DNA from 2 places in the Gordonibacter faecis genome. Region 1 is predicted to be linked to the other one. Evidence: predicted binding sites of a transcription regulator. Region 1 holds the regulator's gene; the other holds the start of a gene.
What was found. Region 1 encodes HrcA, which represses chaperone genes, less so after heat shock. Its sites were predicted from a motif close to TNTTAGCANNCNNNNNNNNNGNNTGCTAANA; they were not measured.
Positions count from the first base shown of each region.

Region 2: the regulator HrcA is predicted to act here: its motif matches at 5,116-5,146, upstream of QNJ86_RS08020 (ATP-dependent Clp protease ATP-binding subunit).

Region 1 covers NZ_JASJEU010000003.1:72,018-79,278, reverse strand. Annotated here, with positions in the region: gene QNJ86_RS00615 (MiaB/RimO family radical SAM methylthiotransferase) at 1-1,082, opposite strand, end outside; gene QNJ86_RS00610 (RsmE family RNA methyltransferase) at 1,079-1,894, opposite strand; gene dnaJ (molecular chaperone DnaJ) at 1,907-3,046, opposite strand; gene hrcA (heat-inducible transcriptional repressor HrcA) at 3,103-4,116, opposite strand; gene hemW (radical SAM family heme chaperone HemW) at 4,302-5,414, opposite strand; gene dusB (tRNA dihydrouridine synthase DusB) at 5,666-6,649, opposite strand; gene QNJ86_RS00585 (nitroreductase family protein) at 6,658-7,176, opposite strand; gene QNJ86_RS00580 (hypothetical protein) at 7,208-7,261, opposite strand, start outside.
Region 2 covers NZ_JASJEU010000014.1:56,013-63,273, forward strand. Annotated here, with positions in the region: gene cysS (cysteine--tRNA ligase) at 1-270, opposite strand, end outside; gene cysE (serine O-acetyltransferase) at 267-938, opposite strand; gene ispF (2-C-methyl-D-erythritol 2,4-cyclodiphosphate synthase) at 1,011-1,517, opposite strand; gene ispD (2-C-methyl-D-erythritol 4-phosphate cytidylyltransferase) at 1,559-2,401, opposite strand; gene QNJ86_RS08020 (ATP-dependent Clp protease ATP-binding subunit) at 2,504-5,071, opposite strand; gene lysS (lysine--tRNA ligase) at 5,365-7,261, opposite strand, start outside.

The DNA of each region.
Region 1 (7,261 bases):
TTCACCTGATCGGCGCGGACGGCAGCCGGAGTGCCTTCGCGACGCGAGTAGGGAAAGACGTGGATTTTGGAAAAGGCGCAGGCGCGCGCGAGGGCGAGCGATTCCTGGAAGTCTTCCTCGGTTTCGCCCGGAAAGCCTACGATGATGTCGGTGGAGAGCGCGAGTTCAGGCACACGGGCGCGCAGCTTATCAACAAGGGCGCGATACGTCTCGGCATCATAGGGACGCGCCATTTCGCGCAGCACCTTGGAGCTGCCAGATTGCAGCGGCAGGTGCAGATGACGGCACACGCGGCCCTCGGCTTCGGCCAACAGGTCAATAAGCGCGTCGTCCACATCGCGCGGTTCAATGCTGGAGATGCGGAAGCGCACGGGCGGCTCGCCGGTTTTATGCAGGTGTGCGGTTACGGCGAGAAGCCGACGCAGCAAGGCGGCGAGGCGTGTTGCTGCGGGGTCGCGTCGGCTCGTGCCTCCGTCACGGTAGGAGCCCAGGTTGATGCCGGTAAGGACAATCTCCTTCACGCCGGCCTCTGCGTAGGCAACGCATTCGCGCACCACTTCATCGGCGAGGCGACTGGTCGCACGGCCACGCGCTACGTGCACAATGCAGTAGGTACACGCATTGTCGCACCCATCCTGCACCTTCACGCCGACGCGCGTGCGGAAGCCCTCGCCCAGGCGCAGCAGCGGCGCGGAGTGATGCTCCGCACCTTCTGCGGACAGAGCAGCTTCCTCTTCTTCGAGCGATGTGTCCGACAATAACGCGAGTTCAGCGACGCGTTCGTACAGTGTTGCCTTCCCCACGGTTTCCACACGTGTGTCAAGTCCCTCGTAGAAGGCGGCGTCGATCGCGGCGGCACAGCCGGTGACGAGCACGCGAGCGTGATCGTTCGCACGAAGGGCGTGGCGCACGGCCTTGCGGGTTTTCTTTTCGGCCTCACCGGTGACCGTGCAGGTGTTTACCACAATGAGGTCGGCGTCTTCTTCGCGCGTTTCGGTTCCGTGGGCAGCCAAGAGGGCCGCCGCATCGTCGGACTCTACGCGATTTACCTTGCACCCCAGGTTAACAACACAGAAGTTCATCGTGCAAACTCCACCTGTGCGGCCCCGCGAGCCAAACGCCGCAGTTCATGCAGCACGAGCGCAGGCGCAACCACGCCAGCAGTTTCAGTACGCAGAATGGAAGGGCCCAGCGTGGCGAGCGCCGCGTGCGCGTTGCAGGTCATAAGCGCGTCGACTTCAGCGTGCGTGAGACCCCCCTCGGGACCCACCACCACTGCCACGCACGCCTCATCAGGTGCGACGTCCGCAGTGGCAAGGGCACCAGCAAGCGCCTCGTCCAAATACGCTGTCCCAGGAGCTTCTTCCCAACACACGAGCACCGCCGTCGCGTCTGCAAGAGAAGCACTCGCATCCTTAATCGCTGCCGGTTCAGTTACCTCGGGCACGAACCGACGCCCCGACTGCATGGCCGCACTCTTTGCGATGGCACGCCAGCGCTCGGTTTTCGCCGCCGTCTTCTTCGCATCAAGCTTGACGATGGAGCGCTCGCACACCAAGGGCACAAAGGTCGTTACGCCCAACTCCGTCGCGTGGCGTATGACCTCGTCCATCTTGTCGCCCTTGGCGAGGCCTTGCACGAGCACTACCTGCGGCTCCGTTTCAGCCGCACCGAATCGCTGCGCGATACGCACGAGCGGCTCAGCGTCATCAAACGAAACGATTTCGCATTCGAAATAGTCACGAGCCGCATCAACCACCGCCACATGCTCGCCCACAGCAAGCCTCAGCACCCGCGCATGCTTCGCGTCATCCCGCGAAAGCCGCAAAGAAAACGCCTCAGCCCCCTCATCAGCAAGCACCTGTTCCTCAAGGTAAAAATGCGGCAGCGACATACCGTTCCTAACTTAATTAAAAGCGTCGCGAAGTTTTTGCAAAGGCGTGCGGGCGTCGGAGACGTCCTCGCCGAGTTCTTCAGCCAACTGCTCCAACAGTTCGCGCTGCTTTTTCGTGAGTTTCTTGGGAACCACTACGTTCACGTGTACGAACAAGTCGCCGCGCGCGTCGCTACGGAATTTCGGCATGCCGTAGTCCTTGACGCGCACCACCTGCTCGTTTTGGCAGCCCTCGGGGATGCGCACCTGCACCTTTTCGTCTTCAAAGATGCCGTCAATTTCAATTTCTGCACCAAGCGCCGCTTGCACGATGGACACGTTCGCCCGCGCGTGCAGATGGTCGCCGTCGCGCTCAAAGAACTCGTGAGGCTGAATGCGCACCGTGACAATGAGGTCGCCGGGAGCGGCGCCCTGCATGCCGGCTTCACCGAAGCCCGACAAGCGCAGTTGCTGCGAGTCGCGAATGCCCACAGGCACTTCCACGGTCACACGCTGGCGGTCGGGTACACGACCCTGACCCTCACACTCAGGACAGGGGTTCTCCACCGAGCGGCCCGTGCCGCCGCAGGTTTTGCACGTGGTAGCCGTTTGCATGTCGCCCAAGAACGTATGCTGCACGGTGACCACACGGCCCTGGCCGTTGCAGTCGGGGCAGGTGATTTCGCGGCCATCTTCGCCCAGGCCCGAACCATCACAGTCGGGGCACGGCGCCAGACGATCGTAAACAATTTCCTTCTTCGCACCAGAAGCCACTTCTTCCAGCGTAACACGCAGGCCCACGCCCATATCGCGGCCTTCACGACGCTGCTGCTGACGCCCGCCGGCCGCGCCGCCAAAGAACGAGCTGAAGATGTCGCCCATGCCAAAGCCGCCGCCGAACAGATCTTCAAAGTCCACGTAGCCGCCGCCCCCGTAGGGGTTGCCGCCGCCCGCCGCGCCAGGAATGGTGCCGAAACGGTCGTACTGCGCGCGCTTCGCCGGATCGCTCAGCACGTCGTACGCCTCATTCAGTTCCTTGAACTGGTCTTCGGCGTCGGGCGCCTTGTTCACATCGGGGTGAAGCTCGCGCGCTCGACGACGAAACGCCTTTTTGATCTCGTCCTCAGTGGCGTTCTTGGAAACACCCAGAACCTCGTACAGATCCTTGGCCATTGCTTTTCCGCGTACCTTTCCTCACGGGCGGCGCATCCCTCGCGCGCTACCCAACCTTATACGTCCTGAAGCGCCGCACTCGCAATGCGTACTGCGCGCAGCACCTTCGAATAATCCATGCGCGTGGGACCCACGACCGCCACAACCCCAGCTGACGCACCGCGCCCGTAGCGACTTGCCACCACCGACACGCCCGCAAGCTCCGCCGCCTCGTTTTCGCTGCCGATGCGCACGCAAGGAATGCCACCGGTTTGTCGCGCCACGTCGTCGAGCACATGCAGCAACACCGTATCGTCCTCAAGCACCTGCATGACAGGAAGCAGCGCCTGCGACTGGCTGAACTCGGGTTTTGTGAGCAGTGAACTCACGCCCAGCCGATGCGCGCGCGACAACTCGCTTTCCTGTAAGCACGACAACACTTCGTCAAGCGCCATGCGCACGAGCGGATCGCGAAACGCCTCAACCATGCCCTGGCCGAGGCCGTCTTCAATCTGCTGGAGCGACTTGCCGGTAAACACTTCGCTGAGAAACGCCTGCACACGGGCGAGGTCATCCGCGCCCACTTCTTCGGCGAACTCCATTTGGCGGTTGAATACCTGCCCGTCTTCCGTCACCAGCACCACCAGCGCGCGGTACGGATTGAGCGAGATGAGCGACAACTGTTTAATGTGGAGCTTCAACACCGACGGTGCCAGCACGATAGACAGGCAATCCGTCAGGCGCGTAAGCGCAGATGAGGTTTGCTCAAGAAGGGCATCAAGTTCGCTTGCGCTACGACGCAGTTCTTCAACAACAGGAAGATAGCGCTCATCATCGCCCGAGAAATCCGCATCAAGCAGATTGTCCACAAACGCGCGATACCCGTGATCGGTTGGAATACGCCCCGCCGAGGTGTGCGGCTGGGTGATGTAGCCCCCATCCTCAAGCACGGACAGTTCGTTGCGCACCGTAGCCGGACTCACGCCCAGGTGGTAGCGCTCCGTAAGCGTGCGCGAGCCCACCGGCAGAGCGCGCGCAACATATTCTTCTATGAGCGCAGCAAGCACTCGCTGCCTGCGATCTGATAGCACGCTTCCCCACCTTCCTCTCTCGCCTTGCATCTCTCTTCACATCCGTTCTCCGAACGGCACCAACGCATCATTTTAGCAGCCGATGCAAGAGAGTGCTAAGAAAAACGGGAAATATGAATACAGTTTCCTCACCGCCACGAGTTCTCCCTTGCTTTTTGCTGGCGCACCAGCGTTACATGCTTTGTTTAAGGGGCGAGGTCGAAGAGTTCGCCGTAGAGGGTGTTGCCGCAGAGCCAGCCTTGTTCGGTGGGGCGCCAGCGGCCGTCTTTGTGCACGACAAAGCCTTCGCCCGCAAGGCGCTCAAGTGTGGCAGGCGCTTCGGGTAGAAGTGCAGCGGCGCGTTCCACCTGGTCATCGGAGATACCACGGGTCATACGCATGCCAAGCATAAGGTCCTCGGCCGCCATCTGACGCGCGTCGAGGTCGTCAGTGACCTGGCCATCTTTCACGCGCATGCGGCGCTCGGCGTTCTGCGTCATCGTGGCGGCCGAGCGACCAAGACCGAGGTACGGCACACCCGTCCAGTACGCACTATTATGGCGACTTTGGAAACCAGGGCGCGCGTAGCTGGCCACTTCGTAGCGCTCGAAACCCGCTTCGGTGAGCACACGAGCGGCGAGCTCCATATGCGCCGCCTCCACGTCATCGTCGGGCTCTTCCATCTCACCCGCCAATACCGCAAGGTCAAAGGGTGTGTGCGGCTCAATAGTAAGCGGATACACACTCACATGCGCCACCCCAAGCGCCACGGCTTCGCGCACACTTGCTTCGAAGCTTTCCACACTCTGACCAGGGATGCCACACATAAGATCCACGCTCACGTTCTCAAAGCGCGTCTGCGCCGCCGCAATGGCCCGCCGCGCGTCATCGGCCGAATGCGCACGCCCGAGCACCGCCAACACCTCATCATCGAAACTCTGCACGCCAAGCGACAACCGATTCACGCCAAGCGCCCACACGTCGCGCACCATACGCTCGGTGAGACTCTCTGGATTCGCCTCCATGGTACACTCCACCTCAGGCGTGAGGTGCATCGAAAGCGACAAGGTATACAGCAGCATCGACAACCGCGAAAGCCCAACATGCGACGGCGTGCCACCTCCCAGATACACCGTCTCAAGGGCGCCCAACTCCCCCTCCTTCGCCTTACGGCGAATCTGGAGCGAAAGGTCCTCCACATACGCATCAATCTCCGGCGAATCCCCCGCCACCGCCGAGGTCGCAAAGTCGCAGTAAGCACACCTCTTCACACAAAACGGCAGATGCAAATAAAGCGCCCTATAAGGATCATGCGGCATACTAAATCCCTTTCAACTAACCCAAATGTCAGGGACGGAACCCTCCCCCCTCTCTCAAGGGCTTCCGGGAGCCGTTCCACCTGGTTGATATTACGCCCGTACGTCGCTCATTTCGACCAGTAATGACGAGCACCAGAATAGCGGAAACGTAGCGCCGAGCGGGCGATTGCGCTCACCAAGCGAGTTCCGCACGAGCCGAACAGCCCAGTGGGCTGTTCGTGCGAGCCCAGGACTGTCCGAGCGACTGAACGTTATCGCCCACTCGGCGCGGACGAACCCACATATTCCAGTAACTCGTCAAACACCGCGTCGAAATCTTCCACCGACACGCAGGCATTGATTTTGCCGCGGGCTGCGGCGGCTCCCGGGAGCCCGGCCATATACCACATGGCGTGTTTACGCATGCGCACAATGTTTTTGCCTTCGCGCTGAGCGAGCAAGCGCGCGTGACGACGCGCCATCGCGATGCGCTCTTCAACCGTTGGAAGCGGTGGCTCCATCTCACCGGCCAGCGCGGCTTTGGCCTGGGCGAACACCCAGGGGTTGCCCTCGGCTCCGCGCGCAATCATTACGGCATCGCACCCCGTGCGCTCTACCATGGCCACGGCATCCGCGCCGCAACGCACGTCTCCATTGCCAACTACCGGCACGCTCACCGCTTCCTTCACCCGCGCGATGACGCCCCAATCGGCCGACCCGCGATACAACTGCTCGGCGAAACGCCCATGCACCGCCACCGCGCACGCGCCAGCCTCTTCCATACGCTGCGCGAACGCGGGCGCCGATTCCTCACCCTCGGCCCAGCCGCGACGAAACTTCACCGTCACCGGATGCGCCACTGCTGCACGCACCGCGCGCACGATGGCAGCCGCCAGTTCGGGCTCCTTCATGAGCGCCGAGCCATCGCCCTTGGACACAATCTTACGCGCAGGACACCCCATATTTATGTCGAGGTAGGCAAGCGAGTCGCCCATCTCATCTTCGATCCAAGCCGCCTGCGCAGCCATCGTGTCCGGCTCATGCCCGAACAGCTGCACCGCCACCTGATCTTCGCCTTCCGCCAGGTGCAGCAAATGACGCGTCTTCTCGTTCGCGTACGAAAGCCCCTTCGCCGACACCATCTCGGTGTAGGTGAGATCGGCCCCCTGCTCGCGACAGAGCGTCCGAAACGCCTCGTCACTCACCCCCGCCATCGGCGCAAGCAGCAGATTATGAGATTGGAAAAAGTCGAACATGCCGCCCGTTACACCCACACAATTTCGCTTTTGCGGTCCTTGGGAGCTGTTTCGGCAGCGGCATAGCCGAGGGCGCAGATGCCGTGGACCTCATAGTCGGCGGGCACGCCAAGGGCGTCAAGTTCGGCGCGCACGTCGGGTTCGTTGCAGATGCCCTGCAGTTGGTTGATCCACACACTGCCAATTCCCAAACTATGAGCGGCCAAGAACATGGTTTGCAGCGCACAGCCATCGTCCTCACGGCCAAAGGCAGCGCCTTTCTTGTGCGCCACGATGATGGCCGCTTGCGGGCGATACATGTCATAAGCCTCGTTCACCAGCACCGCGCCCATGACCTCGGCCAACTGCGCAATGCGGGCGGCATCTTCCATCACCACAAACGTCCACTCCTGACGATTCATGGCGGAAGGTGCCCACTGACCGCAGGTAACAATGGTCTCCAGGTCCTCGTGCGGCACGGGGCGCTCTTCGAACTTGCGGATAGAGCGTCGGCTCATAATGTTTTCAATCACCGGGTTAGTCTTCATGCCTTGCTCCCTTCATCCGTGCGCTCATCAGCTACGATGCCAAAACGTTGAGCATGTTCACCAACGTAAGCACAATGAGCACAAC
Region 2 (7,261 bases), on a different contig from region 1:
GGCAGCCACCTCGGCGGCATCGCGTCCCTCTTCGTTCGCCTTGTTGATAATCTTGTCGTCCACGTCGGTGACGTTCTGCACAAACGTCACGTCAAAGCCGCGCCACATGAGGTAGCGGCGAATCACGTCGAACGAGATGAACGTGCGCGCGTTGCCAATGTGAATGCGGTTGTACACGGTGGGGCCGCACACGTACATGCCCACCTTGCCGCGCTCGAGCGTTTCGAGGTCAACCTTTTCGCGCACCTTGGTGTCGTAGAGTCTAATCATGAGCGCTTCTCCTGCTTCTCAAGCTCTTCTAGTTTCTTTTCGAGCGCTTGGATGCGCTCGCAGAGGTTCTCGCACTGCTCTTCAATGGGATCGGGCAGGTTCTCGCGGTGCTTCGCGGCGTCCTTGGCCTCGCGCTCCACGCGCTTGCCGTCGCGCATGACAATGTGCCCCGGGATGCCCACCACCGTGGAGTTCGGCGGTACGTCCTTCACCACCACAGCGCCGCCTCCCACCTTGGAGTTTTCGCCGATGGTGATGTTGCCCAACACCGATGCGCCCACGCCCACCAGCACGTTGTTTTCCAGCGTGGGGTGGCGCTTACCAATTTCGTGGCCGGTGCCACCCAGTGTGACGCCCTGATAGAGCGTGCAATCGTCGCCGATGATGGTGGTTTCGCCAATGATAACGCCCATGGCGTGGTCGATGAAGAAGCGTCGCCCAATCTGCGCCGCCGGGTGGATTTCAACGCCCGTCATCCAGCGGGTGAACTGGGACGATATGCGCGCAAGACTTTTGAGACCGTGATTCCACAGCCAATGCTCCACCACGTGCGACCAGCGCGCGTGCAGTCCCGGATACGTCAACCAAATGACGAACGAGTTCTGCGCCGCCGGATCGCGCTCCTTAACAGCCTGAATATCCTCGCCAATAGTTTTGAAAATGTTCACAAAAACCCTCTCTGTCGATGGAGAATTGTAGCACAGCGTCTGACGCCGGCCGCAATCCAGAGCAGCCGGCTCTTAGAAACATCGACAGAGTAAACACACGGCGGTGGCGGAGATGCCTTCTTCGCGGCCTTCGAAGCCGAGGTGTTCGGTGGTGGTGGCTTTCACGCCCACGTTCTCGACGGAAATGCCCATGGCGGCGGCCAGTTTTTCGCGCATGGCGTCGCGGTAGGGCGAGAGTTTGGGGGCCTGAGCAGCAATGACGGAATCGACGTCCAGGATGGTGTAGCCTTCTGCGCGCACCTTGTCAGCCACGGCGGACAGAAGTTTGAGGGAGTCGGCGTCCTTGTAGGCGGGGTCGGTGTCGGGGAACAGCTTCCCGATGTCGCCGCCGCGGATGCCGCCCAGAAGCGCGTCGGAAATGGCGTGCGCCAACACGTCGGCATCCGAATGACCCAGCAGCCCGCGCGTGTGCGGAATGTCCACGCCGCCCAGGATAAGCTTGCGCCCCTCAGCGAACGCGTGCACGTCATACCCTTGGCCTATACGGAGGGCGGAAAATGCTTCGGTCAGATCGGTCACTGGTTCTCCCCTATCAGCGCGCGGCTTGCAGCTGTGGCACGCTATTGCTCCAGGTCTTTCAGGTAAATGGCTCGCACGGCGGCGGCGAGCATCAGGTAGTCTTCGGGGACGGTCAGCTTGATGTTGTCGCGCTTGCCTTCCACTACGAGCACACGGCCACCCAAACGCTCAATGAGCGACGAGTCGTCGGTGCCCACAAAGCCGTCCGACAGCGCCGAGGCATGGGCGCGGCGGTAGATGCCCGCACGGAACACCTGCGGCGTCTGGGCATTCCAGAACACACGGCGGTCGGGCGTGCCCATGATCACGCCATTCTCCACCACTTTAAGCGTGTCGACGGCCGGATGCGCCACCACAGCGCCGTCGCAGTCGATGTTGCCTTTCAGCGTGGCAATGGTATGCCCAATGAGTTCGGGTGAAATGAGCGGGCGCGCGCCATCGTGCAGGATGACGTATTCGTACTCGTCGGGCACGAATTCCAGGCCGGAGAACGCGGACTCCTGACGGCTCGGGCCGCTCGGTGCCACCACCACGGGCGTCACAAACGGGAATGGGTCGATGGCTTTCTTCAGATACTCATCGCAGCGGTCTTCAGGGCACACAATAACAATGAGCCCGATGTCGCCCACCGCGTCAAACGCCTCAGCCGACCACGTGAGAATGGGCTTGCCGGCAATTTCCACCAGCTGCTTGCCGCCCTCTTTGCCGAAGCGCTCCCCCGTTCCGCCAGCCAAAATGATGGCTGCCGTCTGCGGGTTCTTGTCCACTTCGCCCTTCAGCCCGTGCAGCGACTGCGCAAGGGTATCCAAGTCCAAATCATCACTCGTCAACTCCGGCGCGCGCAGCACCTCCGACGAAAAGATAGGGTCAATGGTTTTGGGCATGGCAATCCCTCTCGCAGTCGTTCATTAGTCTTCACATAGTATGACAGAGCGCGCGGCCTTCGCAAGCCGCGCGCTCTCGTTTCATTATAATGTCAGTCGGCGTTAGTCCGCAGCGCCACCGGCGGCGGAGCCGCCTCCGGAGGTGACACCGGCGTGGCCGAGGTCGTAGTTCGTCAGCAGCAGTTCAGCGTCGCGCGCGATGCTATCGCGCTTGCGCGGCTCGGGGATAGCGCCCGAACCCTGCGTGAACACCAGCTCGCCGTCCACGGCATCCACGTCAATGATGGAGCCACTCTCCCACTTGCCCTCGAGAATTTCCTCGGACAGCGGGTCTTCCAGCAGGCGCTGGATGGCACGGCGGAGCGGACGGGCGCCGAACGTGGCATCGGTGCCTTCCTTCGCAATGAGCTTGCACGCCGCATCCGTCAAATTGATGGACATGTTCTGCGCGATAAGGCGCTCGCGCAAATCGGCCACCATGAGTTTCACAATTTCGCCGATCTGCTGTTCGGTCAGGCTCTTGAACACGATAATCTCGTCGATACGGTTCAGGAACTCGGGCCTGAACAGCTTCTTCATCTCGGACATGACGCGGCTCTTGATCTCCTTGTCGGAGAGGCCCGCGTGGTCGTCGGTGGAGAAGCCGAGCGTCGAAGGCTGCGCGATCTCGCGTGCGCCCACGTTCGACGTCATGATGATAACCGTGTTGCGGAAGTCAACCGTGCGACCCTGCGCGTCCGTCAAGCGGCCCTCCTCCAGAATTTGGAGCAGGATGTTGAACACGTCGGGGTGCGCCTTTTCAATCTCGTCGAACAGCACCACCGAGTAGGGGCGCTGGCGCACGGCCTTCGTCAGCTGGCCGCCCTCGTCGAAGCCCACGTAGCCCGGAGGCGAACCCACCAGGCGCGACACGCTGTGCTTCTCCATGTACTCGGACATGTCGAACGAGAGCAGCGCATCCTCGGAGTTGAACAGGAACTCGGCAAGCGCTTTCGAGAGTTCAGTCTTACCCACGCCCGAGGGGCCCAGGAAGATGAACGAACCGGCCGGGCGCTTCGGATCCTTGAGGCCTGAGCGCGAGCGGCGGATGGCCTTCGAAAGCGCGGTCACGGCCTCTTCCTGGCCAATCACACGCTCGTGCAGCACCGATTCCATGCGCAGCAGCTTCTCGGTTTCGGCCTCGGTGAGGTTCGACACGGGCACGCCCGTGGTCATGGACACCACATCCGCGATGTCTTCCACCGTCACCTGCTGGATGGTTTTCTGGGCGTTTTCCTCCCAGTCCTTTTCGGCCTGGGCGCGCTTATCCTTGAGCTGGGCTTCCTCGTCGCGCAACTGGGCGGCGCGCTCGAAATCTTGGGCGGCGATGGCGCCGTCTTTCTCGGCGCGCAGCTTGCGCAGTTCCTCGTCCAAGTCACGCAGTTCCTTCGGCAGCGTCATGTTGCGAATGCGCATGCGCGCGCCCGCCTCGTCAAGCACGTCGATGGCCTTGTCGGGCAGGAAGCGATCCTGGATGTAGCGGCTGGCCAGCAACACGGCCGCTTGCAGCGCCTCGTCGGTGAAGTGCACCTGGTGGTGCGCCTCGTAGCGGTCGCGCAGGCCCTCCATGATGCGCAGCGCCTGTTCCTCGTTCGGCTCGCCCACAGTGATGGGCTGGAAGCGGCGCTCAAGGGCGGAGTCTTTCTCCAGGTGCTTGCGGTACTCGTCGATGGTGGTGGCGCCGACGACCTGAATCTCACCGCGGGACAGCGGCGGCTTCAAAATGGCGGCGGCGTCGATGGAGCCCTCGGCCGAGCCCGCGCCGATGAGCGTGTGAATTTCGTCGATGAACAGGATAATGTCGCCCGCGTCCTGCACCTCTTTGATGCACTTCTTCAGGCGCTCTTCGAATTCGCCGCGGTACTTCGACCCGGCCACGAGCGCACTCACGTCAAGCGTGAACAGGCGCTTGTCGCGCAGAATGTCGGGCACCTGGTTCGACACGATGAGCTGCGCCAAACCTTCGACCACGGCTGTTTTGCCGACGCCCGGCTCGCCGATGAGCAGCGGGTTGTTCTTCTGGCGGCGCGAAAGCACCTGCATGACGCGCTCGATTTCGCCGGCGCGGCCGATGACCGGGTCCAGCTTGCCGTCGCGCGCCTTCTTCGTAAGGTCGGTGCCGAATTCCTTCAGCACGCTGTCGGAGCCCTGCGCGCTCTGATCGAATGCATTGCGACCAGCGTAGACCGGGCTTTGACCCACGAGGTCGTTCAGCGCGCTGCGCACGTCGTCGCCCGACACGCCCAGGCGCGTGAGTACCTCAAGCGCCGTGCCGTCGCCTTCGCGCACGATGCCGAGCAGCAAGTGCTCGGTGGAAATGTAGGATTGACCCATCTGCATGGCCTCGCGCAGGCTGTTTTCCAGCACGCGCTTCACGCGGGGCGTGAACGACAGGTGACCCGACACATCGGTGTCCTCGTCGATGGCCACCACCTGGCGAATGGCTTGCACCACGCCGTCGTACTTGACGTTCAGGCGGTCGAGCGCCTGGGCGGCCAGGCCGTCTTTCTCCTGGATGAGTCCCAGCAGGATATGTTCGGTGCCCACGTAGGGCTGATGCAGCGAGCGAGCCTCGTCCTGGGCAAGGACAAGCACTTTGCGCGCCTTGTCGGTGAACTTTTCAAATGACATGTAAAGCCTCGATTCTCGCGGAGCTTCTTGTGTTTCACGGTACATGCTAGCACTCTCGTCAAGAGAGTGCCAACGCAAAGCAGGCCGCACACGCTCGCTCCATAACTTGAGCCCTTGGCTACAACGGCGACCATCGTATCACGACCTCCCCCAGCCCGCGTACGAGCGGCCGGATGAGACCGAACGTGCTCATTTCTGACGAGGAACTGAAACCTCGGGCCCTCACGTACAAGGAGGCCGCCCGGCATCAACGCACGGACAGCCTCCTGGATAACGCTGCGTACCTACTTATATTAGTACAGCTTCGCTCCTGCGGGGATGCGGTCGTCTACCATGAGCAGGTTGAGGCGCTCCTCGGGCTCGCCGTTCTCGCCGGGTTCCTCGTGGATGGCACTGATAATCATGCCGCACGAGTCCACACCCATCATCTTGCGCGGCGGCAAGTTGGTGATGGCGATAAGCGTGCGGCCCACCAGCTCTTCCGGCTCGTAGTACGCGTGGATGCCGGAGAGGATGGTGCGGTCGGTGCCTGTGCCGTCGTCGAGCGTGAACTGCAACAGTTTCTTGCTCTTCGGCACGGCGATGCACTCCTTCACCTTCACAGCGCGGAAGTCCGACTTGCTGAACGTGTCGAAGTCCACCTCGTCTTCGAACAGGGGCTCGATGACCACCTTCGAGAAGTCGATGGGCTCGGGAGCGGCCGCCGCTGCGGGAGTAGCCGCCGCGGCCGGGCGCGAACGCCCGCCCACTGGGACTTCGTCGCGCATGTGCGGGAACAGCAGCACATCGCGGATGGACGGCGCGTCGGTGAGCAGCATGACCAGGCGGTCGATGCCCACACCCACACCGCCCGCAGGCGGCATGCCGTACTCAAGCGCGCGCACGTAGTCTTCGTCGTAGCCCATGGCCTCATCGTCGCCCGAGTTCTTGGCATCCACCTGCGCCTGGAAGCGCTCGGCCTGATCGACCGGGTCGTTCAACTCGCCGAAGGCGTTGGCGTACTCATGTCCGCAGATGAACAGCTCGAAGCGCTCGGTAAAGTTCGGATCGCCCGCCTTCTTCTTGGCCAGCGGCGACACCTCAAGCGGGTGGTCAATCACGAACGTGGGTTGGATGAGTTTCTCTTCGGCCACGGCCTCGAAGATCTCGGCGATCAGCTTGCCCTTGCCCCACGCGTCCTCGGCGTGGCCGCCGTTCTTCTCCAGGATGGCCACCAATTCCTCGCGCGTGCGCTCGAAGCTGACGTCCTCGCCCGCGCCGGCGCTCGCCAGTTCGGCCATGGACTTGCGCGGCCACTCGCCGGACAGGTCGATGTCCTGCCCCTGGTAGGTGATCTGGAGCGTTCCGCAGGCGGCCAGCGCCGCCGCCTGGATGTAGCCCTGCGTGAGCTCCATCATGCCCTCAAGGTCGGAAAACGCCTGGTAGGCTTCCATCGTGGTGAACTCGGGGTTATGGTACGGGTCCATGCCCTCGTTGCGGAACTGACGGCCGATTTCGAACACCTTCTCAAACCCACCCACCAAGAGGCGCTTGAGCGGCAACTCGGTGGCGATGCGCAGGAAGTAGTCGCGGTCGAGCGCGTTGAAGTGCGTCGTGAACGGCTTGGCGTTCGCGCCGCCCAGAATGGGATGCAAAAACGGCGTTTCCACCTCGTAGAAGCCCTGGTCCTCCATGTAGCGACGGATAGCCGCCACAATCTTGAAGCGCTTCTCGAAGGTGTTTTTGACCTCGGGGTTCATGACCAGGTCGACGTAGCGCTGGCGATAGCGCGTCTCTTTGTCCGCTAGGCCGTGGAACTTCTCAGGCAGCGGGCGCAGCGACTTGCTCAGCAGCTCAAACGATGTCACAGCCACGGACAGCTGTCCGCGCTTCGTGCGCATCATGGTGCCGTGCACGCCAATCCAGTCGCCCACGTCGAGGGCTTTCAATTCCGCGAAGGCGTCTTCGCCCAGCGCGTTGATGCGACAGAACAGCTGCATGTCGCCCGTGGAGTCGCGCAGCTCAAGGAAGGCCAGCTTGCCCTGGTCGCGCTTGGCCATCACACGGCCCGCCACCTGCACTTCGTCCTCGGTGGACGCGCCGTCTTCCAGGTTCGCATACTGTTCGGCCAGATCAGCCAGATGGTGCGAATACTTGAACGCGTGGCCGTACGGGTCCTTACCCGCCGCCATGAGCGCCTCACGCTTAGCG